DNA from 2 places in the Streptococcus sp. HMSC062D07 genome. Region 2 is predicted to be linked to the other one. Evidence: predicted binding sites of a transcription regulator. Region 2 holds the regulator's gene; the other holds the start of a gene.

Region 1 (7,895 bases), on a different contig from region 2:
AGGGATACCAAAGACAAAAGTCAATACCCCTAAAATCATACTCCACTTAGCACGCTTACGATTGTTTTGGTTGGTGATATTTCCAACGTTGATCTCAAGCATGACGACTGAAGAAGTTATCGTCGCAAAGAGGAAAAGCAAGAGAAAGAGAATATAGAAAATAGTACCAAAAGGCATATTGTCAAAGAGTTGTGGCAAAACAATAAAGAGGAGACTTGGTCCACCTTCAGATTGGATATTAAAGGCTGACATAGCAGGGAAAATCGCAAGTCCCGCCATGATAGAAACTGAGATGTTCAAGGCAACGATGGACATTCCTGATTGGATCAGATTGGTTTTCTTGTCTAGGTAGGAAGCGTAAGTCAACATGGCTGTAACTCCAAGGGATAGGGCAAAGAAAGATTGACCCAGTGCATAGAGAAGTCCAGCACTTGTTAGTTTTAAAAAGTCAGGTTTGAGGAAGTAAACGACGCCTTCCATGGCATTTGGCAAGCTAAGAGAACGACCGATAATAATGACAAAGATGATAAAAAGTAGGGGCATCATAACCTTAGAAGCTCTTTCAATTCCTTTTTGAACGCCGTGTGAAACAATGAAAATGTTCAAGAAGATAAAGGCTGCTTGGGCTCCTAAAGCAATAACTGGATTAGAAATGATGGAAGAGAATTGCTGGGCATAATCTCCATTTCCGATTAGGTGGAATAATCTTCCAATCTCGATACCAAGGTATACCAGAATCCAACCCCCAATGACACTATAAAATGAGAGAAGGATGAAAAGAGCAAAGGCACCAATCCAACCAATAAAGTTGTACTTTTGATTGTTTCCAAGTTTGCCAAAGGTTTTGATTGCTGACACGCCAGCGCTTCGACCAAGGGCAAACTCAGCCAGTAGAAGAGGGAAACCAATTAAAATTGTCGAGATAAGAAAGACCAGTAAGAAACCTCCCCCACCATTGGCAGCGGTCATATAAGGGAACTTCCAAACAGCTCCAAGGCCAATAGCAGAACCAGCAGATGCAAGGATGAAACCCAGTTTTGAGCCCCATTGCGATTTTTCAGACATCGTTAAACTCCAATCTATTTTTAAAATAAGAAAAGGCTACTTGAGTTGTCAAATAGCCCTCTCTCAATTGCTCTTTTGAGCTTTTTATTTGATTGATAGACTTGATTATCCTATCATGTTTTCTGAAACCTGTCAAGAAAGCGATTTTCATGTTTTCATAAAAAATATGATAAAATACTTGACTCTGACCTAAGGGAAGGGTGTATACTATCAATGTGAGGAGAAAATCATGTACCATATTAAAGAAGCTGCGCAACTTTCAGGCGTCTCTGTCAAGACCCTGCATCATTACGATAAGATAGGATTCTTGGTTCCTTTAAAGTCGGAAAACGGCTATCGAACCTATAGTCAGGATGATTTGGAACGACTTCAGGTCATTCTTTATTACAAATATCTAGGTTTTTCTTTAGAAAAAATTGCAGAGCTGTTGAAGGAAGAAAAGACGGACTTGTTACCACATTTGGCAAGACAGTTGGACTATTTGACCCAAGAAAGGCAACATCTAGATACCTTGATTTCAACCTTACAAAAAACCATTCAAGAACAAAAAGGAGAAATAAAAATGACCATTCAAGAAAAATTCACTGGATTTAGCTACCAAGACAATCAAAAATACCACCAAGAGGCAGTAGAGAAATATGGGCAAGAAGTCATGGATCAGGCCCTCGAACGCCAAAAAGGTCGTGAAGATGAGTCTACGGCCGCCTTTAACCAAGTTTTTCAATCCTTGGCACAAAACCTTCAAGCTGGTTTACCTGCAACAGCAACCGAAAACCAAGAAGAAGCTGGCAAACTCTTGCAAGCTATTCGTACATATGGATTTGACTGCTCTATGGAAGTCTTCGGTTATATCGGCCAAGGCTATGTCTATAATCCAGAGTTCAAGGAAAACATTGACAAATTTGGACCTGGAACAGCTCAATACACTTCAGATGTTATTGCCCACTATGTTAGAACTCAGACAAAATAAAAATCGGCGGAGTAATCTCTGCCGATTTCTTACTTTAAAGATTAATCATAATGCAGACTTCCTGCCACCCAGCCAGTACAGAGGGCAGAAGTGATGTTAAAGCCACCCGTGTGGGCGTTGATATCTAGGACCTCTCCTGCAAAGTGAAGGCCAGGAACCAGTTTGCTTTCCAGCGTTTTAGGATTGATTTCCTTGAGACTAATACCTCCTTTGGTAACAAAGGATTTAGCAAGGGACATTTTGCCAGTTACGGGAATTTTAAGAACTTTGATAGACTGGACAAGTTGGTCCCGTTCTTTTTCAGTTAGCTGTTTAACTTTTTCAGGGTATCCTTGCACAAAGAATTCTGCTAAGCGTTCTGGCAACAAAGATTTCAAGGCATTTTTTAAGGATTTTTCACGATTTTCTTCTAGAAATGCCACCAAGTCGCTCTCAGAAAGCTGAGGCAAAGTGTCTAAGGAAAGTATCTCACCACCCTTGACAAAGCTTGACATACGCAGGGCAGCAGGGCCTGACAAACCAAAGTGGGTAAAGAGCAAATCATGAGTAATGACGTGCTTGCCATAACTGAGGGTCACATCGTCTAGGGAAATTCCCTGCAAAGCCTTGTGTGGAAAATCTGTCAATAAGGGACTTTCAGCAGCCTCAAGTTCGGTAATGGTGTGTTTGAAATGACGGGCAATCTCGTGACCAAAACCAGTCGAACCAGTCGAAGGATAAGACTTACCACCTGTTGTGACAATGAGTTTATCACAAGTGAAGGTCTGGTCTGCAGACTTAAGGACAAACTGGTCGTCTATCTTTTTAACCGAAACAATCTCTGTTTGAGTGGCGATTTGTCCACCAAGTTCCGTAATTTTCTTCTCCAGAGCCTCGATTATGGTACGAGATTTATCGCTGGCTGGAAAGACACGTCCGTGGTCTTCGACCTTGAGTTTAACACCATTTTCTGTAAAAAAGTTGATGATATCATGGTTGTCAAACTGGGAGAAGACGCTATAAAGAAAGCGCCCATTGCCGGGGATTCCAGCTAGTAGGTCATCTAAAGTGCCGTTGTTGGTTACATTGCAACGACCACCACCAGTTCCAGCTAATTTTTTTCCGGGTTTCCGATTTTTTTCAATGAGAAGGGTTTTCTGCCCGTAAAAGCTACTGGAAATCGTAGCCATCATACCAGCAGGGCCACCTCCGATGACAATAGTATCAAAATGTTTCATAAGAGTATTGTACCATAAAAAAACAAGAGATGATTAGACATCTCTTGTCAGATTTATTAGTTGATTTCGTATCCCATGAGGAGCCCGCCTTCTTCCGCATAGAAACTGCAGAGTCCAGAAGTTGGGATGATTCTAATGTCAGCTTGTGGGTATTTTTCTCGTAAGAGCTCTGAAAGCTGTTGGCAGAATTTGTCATTGCTACGATGAGCCATGACGATACGCCCACCAGCGTAGCCAGCTTTGATTAACTCTTCATAAGCAGCCTGAAGGGATTTTTTAGGACCACGAGCTTTTTGGAGGAGTTCTAAGGTTCCGGTTTCGCTTGCTTCTCCGACCATTCGAATATTTAGGAGCCCGACAACTGTACCGATAAGCTTACTCAATCGACCGTTTTTAACCAGGTTATCCACTTTAGCAAGAACGAACAACAACTTCGTTTTTTCTTGGTAAGTAGTAATCACTTCAACGACTTCTTCAAAAGAAAGTCCTTGGTTGATCAAATCATTAATCTTTTCGACGATTAGGTCAACTTCCCCACCAGCTGATAAGCTATCGATGACATGAATTTGAGTATCAGGGTGTTCTTCGAGATAGATATTCTTAGCTAATTGAGCACTATTGTGGCTACCAGAGAGAGTTCCAGTGATAGTCACTACAAAAATATGTTTTGCACCTTCGAATGCTCGTAAGTAATCATCAGGACTAGGGCAGGCTGATTTTGAAGCTTCAGAAGTCGCATACATAGTTTCCATCATCTTATCGATATCCAGATTGGCATCATCGACAAAGACTTGATCTGCTACCTGAATCTTTAAGGGAACACTGACAAATTCAGTATCAAAAGCAAGGTTTTCCAGCTGGCGATAATCACAACCAGAGTCAGCTACAATCTTCCAAGTCATAGAAATTCTCCATCTTTATCACTTATACATTGACAAAGGTTCTGTCTTTTTTTACAATTATATCATGAAAGCCCTTGAAACAAAAGTAGTACCTCTCTGTTGTCACAAGTAGAAAGAAATTGTTATGTCTGAACGTAAAATATCTGAAAAATCGCTTGAAAACCTTAGAAAATCAAATCAAGAATCTAATTTGCTAACCAGAGAAGCGATTGAAACAGCTCTTTTGCAACTCTTGGAGAAAAAGGAGTTGGCTAAGATTAGCATTTCTGAGTTAGTCAAGCGTGCTGGCGTTTCTCGTGCAGCTTTTTATCGAAATTATGAATCCAAAGAAGAGATTTTAGAAAGTGTCTTTAAACGTAGCGTCCATAACATCATGGAGCAATTGAGTCATTACGATGTTAAAACAGACCTTTATCTTGTATGGGTTCACCTCTTTAGAGAAGCCAAGAAAGAAGCTAAGGTTATTCAGCTTGCCCTAGACTATCACTTAGAAAAAATCTTTGTGCAAGCCATGCAAGAATTTCTAGAAAAATACTATGGGAAGTCAAAAGGTGTCAGTTCTTACCTGCATTCTTTTTGGAGTTCGGCCATCGTATCGGTCTTGCTTAAATGGATCAAGGATGGAATGAAGGTTCCTGCTGAAAAAATCGCAGATCTACGCCTGCCATTTTTCAAAAAATAAAACATGAGGAGAAATGCTATGACAGAAAAAAGACTAGCTTGGGATGAGTATTTTGCTGCTCAAGCTCTATTGATTGCCAATCGCTCAACCTGTAAACGTGCCAAGGTAGGAGCTGTTTTAGTCAAGGATAACAAAGTTATTTCAACAGGCTATAATGGTTCTGTATCAGGAACAGAGCATTGTATAGATCATGACTGTCTGGTGATTGAAGGCCACTGTGTCCGCACTCTTCATGCAGAAGTGAATGCTATCTTACAAGGGTCAGAGCGTGGCGTTCCAAAAGGTTTCACAGCCTATGTCACTCATTTTCCATGCCTTAACTGTACCAAGCAGTTACTACAAGTAGGATGTGAGCGTGTAGTTTATATTAATCAATACCGCATGGACGATTATGCCCAATACCTTTATCAAGAAAAAAAGACAGAATTAACACATTTGCCACTTGAGACAGTTCAAGCAGCTCTCCAAGAGGCTCACCTAATCTAGAAATTATAAAAAAATAAATGGTTTAGAAAGCTTTTTAAACCATTTTTTGATATAATAAGAAGAATAAATTGAAAGAAGGAATTCTGAAAATGGGAAAACTTGAAGTTATTAATCATCCACTGATTCAACACAAATTATCAATCTTGCGTCGCACTGACACTTCTACAAAAGCTTTTCGTGAACTAGTAGACGAGATTGCAATGTTGATGGGATATGAAGTGCTTCGTGATCTTCCACTTGAAGATGTAGAAATCGAAACACCGATCACAAAAACAGTTCAAAAACAGTTGGCTGGTAAAAAATTGGCGATTGTCCCAATCTTGCGTGCAGGTATTGGTATGGTTGATGGACTATTGAGTTTGGTTCCAGCAGCAAAAGTTGGTCACATTGGTATGTACCGTGATGAAGAAACCCTTCAACCAGTAGAATACTTGGTAAAATTACCTGAAGATATTGACCAACGTCAAATTTTTGTAGTTGATCCTATGCTTGCAACAGGTGGATCAGCGATTTTGGCTGTTGACTCCCTCAAAAAACGTGGAGCTTCAAACATCAAGTTTGTCTGCCTTGTATCAGCTCCAGAAGGTGTGAAGGCACTTCAAGCAGCACACCCTGATGTAGAAATCTTTACAGCAGCTTTGGATGAACGCTTGAACGAACATGGTTACATCGTTCCAGGTCTTGGAGACGCTGGAGACCGCTTGTTCGGAACAAAATAAGATTCTAAAGTGATATTGAGACTATAGCCTAGTCTTAGTTTTGAAAGGAGGTTAAATTTTTGTATCTGTTATTAGGATAGAGCAAAAATTTGACCTTTTTTGACCAAGGATATATAATAATCCTATTAACAAAGAAATTAGAAATCAAAAGGAGAAATGAATGATTCCTGTAGTTATTGAACAAACAAGTCGTGGAGAACGCTCGTATGACATTTACTCACGTCTTCTTAAGGACCGTATTATCATGTTGACTGGACCAGTCGAAGACAATATGGCAAACTCAGTTATCGCCCAATTGCTTTTCTTGGATGCCCAAGATAGTACAAAAGATATTTATCTTTATGTAAACACTCCTGGAGGTTCTGTATCAGCTGGTTTGGCAATCGTTGATACTATGAACTTTATCAAGGCAGATGTCCAAACTATCGTTATGGGAATGGCAGCCTCAATGGGTACAATTATTGCTTCAAGTGGAGCAAAGGGCAAACGTTTCATGCTTCCAAATGCAGAATACATGATTCACCAACCAATGGGTGGTACAGGTGGTGGTACTCAGCAGACTGATATGGCCATCGCTGCTGAACACTTACTTAAAACTCGTAAAACTTTGGAGCAAATCCTAGCAGATAACTCTGGCAAATCTGTTGAGCAAATTCATAAAGATGCTGAACGTGATTACTGGATGAGCGCTCAAGAAACTCTTGACTACGGTTTTATTGATGAAATTATGGCTAATAATTCTTTGAATTAAACTACTAAAGCAAGCTCGACTGAGCTTGTTTTTTTTGATATAATAGAAGGAAGATTGTAAGAAGGAAGTTGAATTATGTTTCAAAAAGAGAATCGGTCTGGTCTGATTATCTATTTATACTATAATCGCGATGCTAAAAAACTCGCAAATTATGGTGATATTTGTTACCACTCAAAAAAACATCGTTACCTACAACTTTATGTCCCAACAGAGGAAGTAGAAGAGCTGGTAAACCGTCTAGGAAAAGAGAAATTTATCAAGAAAGTGAGAGTTTGTCATATCCAAGAATTGGAAACTCCTTTCGTTGGGAACCTATATAAAACAAGCGAAAACGTTATCATTTAAAAAGTGAGAGAAACTTGTTGACAATTTTCTGATAATTCGGTATATTCTTAACATGTAATTTAAATTGAACATTAAAAGGAGATAAACATGAAGAAAAAATTTGCATTGTCACTTGTAGCTCTTGCAAGTACAGCTCTTTTAGCAGCTTGTGGGGAAGTGAAGTCAGGAGCTTCAAACACAACTGGTAACCCAATTGATGAAAAAGTTGTAAAAATTGGTTTCAACTTCGAAGAAACTGGTGCTGTAGCATCTTACGGTACTTCTGAGCAAAAGGGTGCTCAACTTGCAGTTGATGAAATCAACGCAGCAGGTGGTATCGATGGAAAACAAATCGAAGTAGTCGACAAAGATAACAAATCTGAAACTGCTGAAGCTGCTTCTGTTTCAACAAACCTTGTGACTCAATCTAAGGTAGCAGCTATCGTAGGACCTGCGACTTCAGGTGCAACTGCAGCGGCAGTAGCAAATGCTACACAAGCTGGAGTTCCATTGATTTCTCCAAGTGCTACTCAAGATGGTTTGACAAAAGGTCAAGATTTCCTCTTCATCGGAACATTCCAAGATAGTTTCCAAGGAAAAATCATCTCAAACTACGTTTCAAACAAATTGAACGCTAAGAAAGTGGTCTTGTATACAGATAACTCAAGTGACTACGCTAAAGGTATTGCAAAATCTTTCCGTGATTCATTCAAAGGTGAAATCGTAGCAGACGAAACATTTGTATCAGGTGATACAGACTTCCAAGCAGCTTTGACAAA
Region 2 (7,895 bases):
CACGACTGATACTTGATACCGCTTGTTCCTGCCCGATAACACGTTTATGCAGTTCAGCTTCTAGATTGAGATATTTCTTGGCGTCCGTTTGTGTCAATTTTTGAACTGGAATACCTGACAAGCGACTCAAGGTTGTCAAAATATCAGACTCTTTTACTAGATCTTTATAGACTGGAACTTCCTGTTCTTTTGCAATGAGCTGAGCTGCTTGTTTCCATTTGCCATCCATCAAGGCCTTGTCCGCTGCTGTTAAACCTGACTCATCTTTTTTAGCGTGCTTTGATTTATTTTGGACAGTTGCTGCCGCTTCATCCAAAAGATCAATCGCTGAGTCTGGCAAGTGACGACTAGTCAAATAGCGATGTGCCATTTTGACAGCTGTTTCGACAGCATCATCTGTAATTTGGACATGGTGGTGTTTCTCATAAGTTGCTTTCAAGCCACGCAAGATAGCCATACTATCAGCCACACTTGGTTCCTCAATCATCACTTTTGCAAAGCGACGAGAAAGGGCTGCGTCTTTTTCGATGTGTTTTTGGTATTCTTCCTGAGTGGTTGCCCCAACAGTTCTCAGAGTTCCACGCGCTAGGGCAGGTTTCAGGATATTGGCCGCATCCAAGGTCGAATCAATACCACTTCCTGATCCCATAATGGTATGAAGCTCATCTATAAAGAGGATAACCTTACCGTCTTCCTCGATATCTTTGATGATATTGTTCATACGTTCTTCAAAGTCTCCACGGAAACGGGTTCCCGCAACCACATTCATCAAATCAAGTTCTAAGACACGCATCTTAGCCATTTCATCAGGCACATTTCCGTTGGCAATTCGCTGTGCAAGGCCAAGTGCCAGAGCTGTTTTACCAACACCTGCATCTCCAACTAGAACTGGATTGTTTTTTGTTTTTCGACTCAAGATTTGGATTATACGAGAGATTTCTTGGTCACGTCCAATAACTGGTTCCAATTTGCCTGAACGAGCTTGCTCTGTGAGGTCATGAGTGTAATCTTCCAAACCACCACTTGGAGTTTGAGGCATACCCATCATATTGGCCATAGAATTTTGCTTATCTGCTACTGATCTGTGACGCTGACGCAGAGCCTTCAAATCTTCCTTTGTCCAACCAGCACGCGCTTCAAGACTACGACGAAGCCCAGCAATCTTGACTTGATCTTTCTGGTCTTCATAAGAAAATCCTGCTTTTTCCAAAATGCGAGTAGCTAGGGCATTGCCATCATGTAAGATAGCGTAGAGAAGATGCTCTGTTCCCAATGCTTTGGCATGTACAACCGAAGCAACATGTTCCGCCTCCAACATCAAGACGTTCAAACGATAGGAAAATGGGAGCTCCTTATAATCTTCCTTATGGTTAAAGTTTGCTTCTGTTAATTCTACAGCTACTTCCTCTAAACGATCAATCTCATACGGGAATTCATTTAAAGTTGCTCCAGCAACACTGTAGCTATGATTGGCCATGGCAATCAGCAAATGCCAAGACTCTAGGTAATCTGCATCAAAGCGACTCGCTACCAGAAAGGCACTATCGATGCATTCTCTCAATGCTTTTGAATATTTCATGTCGTCTTATTTTCCTTTTCTATCTACTTCATGCAACAACTGACGAAGCATATTGGCACGAATATAATTAGCTTCCTCACCTAGAATTCGGTCTGTCCCCATAGCTAATAATAGATTCATTTCTTGGCGGGTCATGAGTTCTTGTTCGACTAAGAGTCTTAAGACATCTTCAAAGATGACTTGGTTCACCTCATCACTCACTGAATACAACAAATCGCGGAGCATATCATGATGGTTAGAGAATTCGATTCGACCAATACGAATATAGCCTCCACCACCACGCTTACTCTCAACTAGATATCCTCTACTCTCTGTAAAACGAGTCTTAATCACATAGTTGATCTGGCTAGGTACGACTTGAAAGGTATCCGCTAGCTGACTTCGTTGCAATTCTACGATACCAGATTGTTCTAAAATCGCCTTGATATAGGCTTCGATATGGTCTGATGTATTTTTAAATTTCATAGCTTGCTACCTCCTTCTTAAACTTTGACTATCTTTGACTATACTATCATTTACAACTCTATAAGTCAAACTTTTAGGGCTCAATCCTTGAAAATACTGAGTTTTAAAAATAGCTACCGTTAGCAAACTATACTTTATTTTCTATTCTACATTTCAACATTTATGTTATAATAAAAAAATTACAACTAGCTTTCAAATCCTTTGAAAGTATGTTATTTATCATCAAATCTAAGAAATATTTCGTAAAATCTATAAAAATAAAACTTCGGTATCATTAATGATGTACCGAAGTTTTTTTGTAGTGTGAGTTTTTCACAGTTTTTTAGCTATAGTTCCAAGCCCAATTCTTCTAATATCTGGCGTTTATAGGCAATTTTTTGAACGTCCTTGTCTTCAGTTTCAGACCAATTAAGTTTGACTTCAGAAACAATCTGACCAGGGCGATTTTTCAAGATATAGATGCGATCACTGAGATTGAGGGCTTCCTCTATACTATGGGTGATGATTAAGGTCGTTAACCCTAGCTGTTTATGAATATCAAGATACCAGGCATGAAGTTCCATCTTAGTCATCTCATCCAAAGCGCTAAAGGCCTCGTCTAGAAGAAAGAGCTTGTGCCCGAAAAGGTAGGTACGGAGTAAAGCAACACGCTGGCGCATCCCACCACTGAGTTCATGAGGGTACTTATCCCTTACAGCCGTCAACTGAAAGGTAGCAAGAATTTCATCTGCTTTGGCAATGGCTTCTGCCTTGTCCACCTTTTGGATCAAGAGGGGCAAAATGATATTGCCAAGGACAGTCTTGTGTTCCAAGAGCAAATCCTTTTGGAGCATATAACTCACACGCCCCTTGGGATTTTCCTCCCCGTCAAGCACAATTCTACCTGACTGGACTTCTAAAATCCCTGCAATCAGGTTAAAGAGGGTGGTCTTTCCAACACCACTGGGTCCCAAGATGGAGACCACTTCACCTGAAACCACTTGTAGGTTAATGTCCTCTAAAATCTTTTCATTGTCGTAGGCATAGCTTACGTGTTCAAGTCTAATTTCTGTCATTATTTTACAAATTCGTTAGTGAATCCTTTATCAGTCAAGTCTTCCTTGAGGATACCATTTTCTTTATCCCATTTGTAGAAGGCATTCCAGCGGTCCGCATCAAATTGCCCCCATTTTTCCTTGTCGCTTGCATATTCTTTTGACAAGTATTTCTGAGATTCGATGACAAAGTCACGTTTATCCTTTAACTCAGGGGCATTCTTGATCAAGATATCAGCCGCTTCTTCTGGGTGATCCATCGCGTATTGGTAACCTTTTTTGATAGCTTGGATGACTTTACGAGCTTCTTCTTTGTTGTCTTTTAGATAGTCGTTGTTTGCAATGATGACTGGTGAGTAGTAGTCAAACTCTTTTACATAGTCTTTCAAATACATGAAGTTGGCATCCACACCTTGCGATTTAGCAAGGATTCCATCCCAACCATAATAAATCCAAGCAGAGTCAAAAACTCCATTGGCAATCGGTGTGATCGAGTTCGAGTCGTTGTTTGGTACTTTTTCAACCTTCTCAAAGTCTCCACCTTGAGATTCTACCAAGGTTTTCAACATCGCAAGTTCAGTTGGGTCATTCCAGGTTCCGTATTTCTTCCCTACCAAGTCTTTAGGACTAGTTACATTATCAGATTTACGAGAGATGATCCCTGATGTATTGTGCTCAACGATCGCTGCAACGGCAGTAATGCCTGCTCCTTTTTCCAATTTCTTAGCCATGTAATCTTGGAAATAGATAGCAAATGGCGCCTTGCCATTGATAACCAAGTCAGATGAACTTTCTTCTGGTGGCAATTTCAAATCAACATCCACTCCAGCTTCTTTGAAATAACCTTTTTCCTTGGCAACATAAAGCCCTGTATGATTGGTATTTGGTGTCCAGTCTAGGATAAAGTCAATTTTTTTGAGTTCTGCTTCTTTGTTATCCTTAGAAGCTGTTCCTTGGCCACAAGCCACAAGCACGACAGCTAGAAGAGCTGTTACAACCGTTAAAAACACTTTCCATGTTTTCTTCATTTTTAATTCCTCTTTTCTTTTTCTAAAACGCTTCTTTTAAGCACGTTTCCATTTAATCACATATTTTTCACTGATATCGACTAGCTTCATACCCAGAAGACTGATCAGCGATACCAGAATAATAATCGCAAACATAGTATCATACTGAAACAGTTTTTTGGACTGAATCATGTAGACACCTAGTCCTTCAAAGCCTCCCAACCACTCAGATACCACTGTTGTGATAAAGGCGTAGGAGACACTGACCCTAAGTCCTGCATAAAAGTAAGGCAGGCTGACAGGGATTTTAAAATGCCACAGGATTTGCCAAGGATTGGCTCGCATCAGACTAAACAAGGTCAGCATATCCTTGTCACAATGCCTAAAACCATCTAAAATACTGACGATAATAGGAAAAGTTGTCGTCAAGATAATCAAGACAATCTTGGGCAAGATTCCATAACCCAACCATAACACTAGGATAGGGGCCATGGCAATGGTCGGTATGGTCTGGACAACTACCATCATGGGGTAAATCAAGTCATTGAGCCAACTCAGACTATCCATAAGGACGGCCATGATACAGGCTATCAAGACACCCAAGGCCAAACCTAATAAGGCTACTCTCAAGGTTGCCCAACTATGGTACCAGAGAAATTCTCTGTCACGAACAAAAGACTGGAGAATCTCAAGTGGTGTCGGCAGGATAAACTTTGGTAAGAGTTTTAAGAGTCCCGCCACCTGCCAAGCGGAAATGACGCCCAAAAATCCTAGCAGACTAATATGCCGTCTCATTATACTTTTCAAGTTTCTCATCGATGCTTAAAATCTCTCCTATATTTATTTTCACATTGGCAAAAACATTGTCTGCTCCCTGACCTGCCACTTCTAGCGCTTCTTTGAGAATGCGCATAAGCTCATCAAACTCCCCCTCCAAAACCGTTTCAAAGGGTGTCACCACCATGGCCACTCCTTGAGTTTGCAGATAAGCAATGACCTGATCAATTACAGCTATGCGGTCAATCCCTTGTGACAGGGGCAGGACTTGTAAAGCAATGCTTGCTTTCATTAAAACCTCCTTCTAAGTTACAGTTTTTCTTTGTAAAAAAAGAAAAACCTCTTCCATATATGAAAAAGGTGCAAAATTAGGCCAAGTATCGTTCCCTACGCTGGCATTACCCAGATCAGGTGCGGTCGAAGTTTAACACTTCCTCTCAGACTGTACACAGACTCCCATATATTATATGGACATATGATAACGAAAAATAAATAAGATGTCAAGGAAACTGCTTACAGAAAAAGAGAGTGGGACAGAAATCGGTAATTCGTTAGAATTCGATTTCGTCGTCCCACCTCCGCACAGTTGAGTAGGGCTGTAAAAGCTGATGAAATCAGCGTAGTAGAGCCCACTCAACCACTGCGTCTTGCTCGACAATCCAAAGAAAATTGAGAGGCTAGGACTTTTGTCCCAACCTCTCCTCTAATCATCTATTCTCAGTTAATTCTTTCAATTAAAGCATAGGTGCAAATAACTGTGTTACTTCTTTAATCATCATTTGATACCATGTAGGATTTATGGTATCCGAGAAGATTTCTTGAGATTGTTCAAAAATTCCTTCAAAATCTTTGCGAATATCCGCTATTGACTCTGTTTTGTAGAGTAGTACTGCATTTTCATAGTGATGAACCAAGCTACGATAATCCAAGTTAATAGTGCCGACAGCCGCAAATCGATCATCAACAATCATTTGCTTACTATGGATAAAGCCAGGTGTGTATTCAAAAATGCGAACACCCGCAGATAAAAGATCTGGATAAGCTCCCCGTGTTATCAGTTGAATGAGCTTCTTGTCTGGTACAAAGGGAGTAACTATTCTCACATCTACGCCTCGCATAGCCGCATTTTTTATATCCTCTGTCAAATCATAATCGATAATGAGATAAGGCGTTGTGATATAAACAAAATCTTCTGCTTGGTTAATCAGATTTTGATAAACAATCTTCCCTACCTTAGTTTTATAGATTGGCTTAGGTCCACTGCCGTATGGGATACAAAGACCGCTACCAAATCGTGTCTGATTTTCCAAATGATACTGATCAAAGTCACTAATCTCCCCACGGTTGATGTACCAGTTCATGAGAAATAGTCTGGTAAATGCTTGAGTCGCCGGACCATCAATCCGAATCCCACTATCTTTCCAGTGTCCAAAACGTTCAATATGATTGATATATTCGTCTGCAAGATTGATTCCTCCAGTATAGGAAATTTGTCCATCAATCACTAATATTTTCCGGTGGTCACGGTTATTATAGGCCACTGTCATACGAGGAATCACCTTATTAAATTTATGAGCATCAATCCCTTTAGAACGCAAATGAACAGTATAATCCCCAGGCAAAGTCACCATACAACCGATGTCGTCATAGAGCATCTTGATTTCGACTCCCTGAGCTGCTTTTTCTTCCAGAATTTCAAGTATGCTATCCCACATCAAACCTTCGTCGACAATGTAGTATTCTAGAAAAATAAATTTTTCTGCTCTTTTAAGATCCTCCAGCATCTGCTTCCACATTTCTTCTCCATCTGCGAAAAATTGTGAATCTGTCTGGTCATAGACTTCTGCATTACTATCCATATGTAGCAAGGCATTGATAATTCCGTAAGCTGGTTTGTCTGTCTCCTGTAGTTGTAAATGGAGTTGCCGCCCATTATTCTCATGAAATGCAATAGAATTCAATTCCTGGAGTTGTTTCAGTTCTTTTTTTGATAGTCTTCTCTCACCGAACATGAGATAAAGCAGTGGACCAAACACCGGTACAAAGGTCACAATCAACCAAGTCACTTTGCTTTCAGGTGACATCGAACGATTGACAATCGCTATAACGGTTGCTACGCTAATCAAAAATACAAGAGTCACCCAAATAATCGGAGCAATCTGGCTCATGTAAAGAATAATTCCGAAAACAAGAAATAATTCTATCAGGATAATCGCAATACTAAAGCCATACTTGGACATTAATAAGCGAAATTTTCTTATTCCCATATCTCCCTCTCAATTTCTAAGTATACTCCCTAATATACTGTCTGAAAACGCTTGTTACCTTCTAGTATACTTAGTTTCGTAAAAGTTATCAAGCTTTTTCTGTATAGGCCGATAGTTCTATGTTTAAAATTAATTTAAAAAGCAGGCAACTTACATGTGCCTGCTCTCGTTTTACAATTTCAACGTCAACATATTAACCGTCATACCAGCCGCAGTTCCCATCAAAAAGATAGTATCTCCTTCCTTCACATAGCCATGATCGAGTGCATAGGCCAAGCCAAAAGGTACCGCAACGGAAACCATATTCCCATACTCACTGACAATATTGAGATACTTGTCTTTGCTAACTCCTAGTTTATCCATAACAAGTGGTAATGCTCGGCTAGCTTGATGTGGAATAATATAGTCTACAGCATCTTTAGAAATACCTGATTTCTCTTGGAATTCTTGAAACATTTCTGGAATGACACGAGCAGAAAGCAAGAGGATTTTCTTCCCTTTCATATCAAACATGAAATTGGTCTTAGTTTCTTCAGAGTACTCTTTTGGTTGATAAGAAGTCAAACCTCCACGAATTTCAGTATCGTGAGCCCCCTCCGACCAAGTACGTTGAAGGCTTGCTATCACACCTTTATCCTTGTTACTTGCTTGGAAAATAAAGGCTGCAGCCCCATCACCAAAGAGTTCATAACTTTCTTTTTGCTTTGGATTGAGACCCAAGCTACCGACTTCACTAGATACAATCAAAACACGACGGTATTCTCCT

What was found. Region 2 encodes CtsR, which represses protease genes until heat stress. Its sites were predicted from a motif close to TTGGTCAAAAAAGGTCAAANA; they were not measured.
Region 1: clpP (ATP-dependent Clp protease proteolytic subunit ClpP) is a predicted target of CtsR. The motif match lies at 6,128-6,148, and genes of this name have one in related genera.

Annotation. Positions count from the first base shown of each region.
Region 1 is NZ_KV815330.1:104,353-112,247, reverse strand. Features, by position in the region: gene HMPREF2957_RS05470 (sodium-dependent transporter) at 1-1,065, opposite strand, end outside; gene HMPREF2957_RS05460 (MerR family transcriptional regulator) at 1,295-2,035, shown strand; gene HMPREF2957_RS05455 (aminoacetone oxidase) at 2,077-3,252, opposite strand; gene HMPREF2957_RS05450 (DegV family protein) at 3,309-4,154, opposite strand; gene HMPREF2957_RS05445 (TetR/AcrR family transcriptional regulator) at 4,279-4,836, shown strand; gene HMPREF2957_RS05440 (deoxycytidylate deaminase) at 4,855-5,322, shown strand; gene upp (uracil phosphoribosyltransferase) at 5,412-6,041, shown strand; gene clpP (ATP-dependent Clp protease proteolytic subunit ClpP) at 6,202-6,792, shown strand; gene HMPREF2957_RS05425 (YlbG family protein) at 6,868-7,137, shown strand; gene HMPREF2957_RS05420 (ABC transporter substrate-binding protein) at 7,225-7,895, shown strand, end outside.
Region 2 is NZ_KV815333.1:44,130-52,024, forward strand. Features, by position in the region: gene HMPREF2957_RS06645 (ATP-dependent Clp protease ATP-binding subunit) at 1-1,579, opposite strand, end outside; gene HMPREF2957_RS06650 (CtsR family transcriptional regulator) at 1,586-2,044, opposite strand; gene HMPREF2957_RS06655 (ABC transporter ATP-binding protein) at 2,371-3,099, opposite strand; gene HMPREF2957_RS06660 (ABC transporter substrate-binding protein) at 3,099-4,106, opposite strand; gene HMPREF2957_RS06665 (ABC transporter permease) at 4,143-4,901, opposite strand; gene HMPREF2957_RS06670 (thiamine-binding protein) at 4,864-5,154, opposite strand; TPP riboswitch at 5,230-5,332, opposite strand; gene cls (cardiolipin synthase) at 5,597-7,129, opposite strand; gene HMPREF2957_RS06680 (3-oxoacyl-[acyl-carrier-protein] synthase III C-terminal domain-containing protein) at 7,301-7,895, opposite strand, start outside.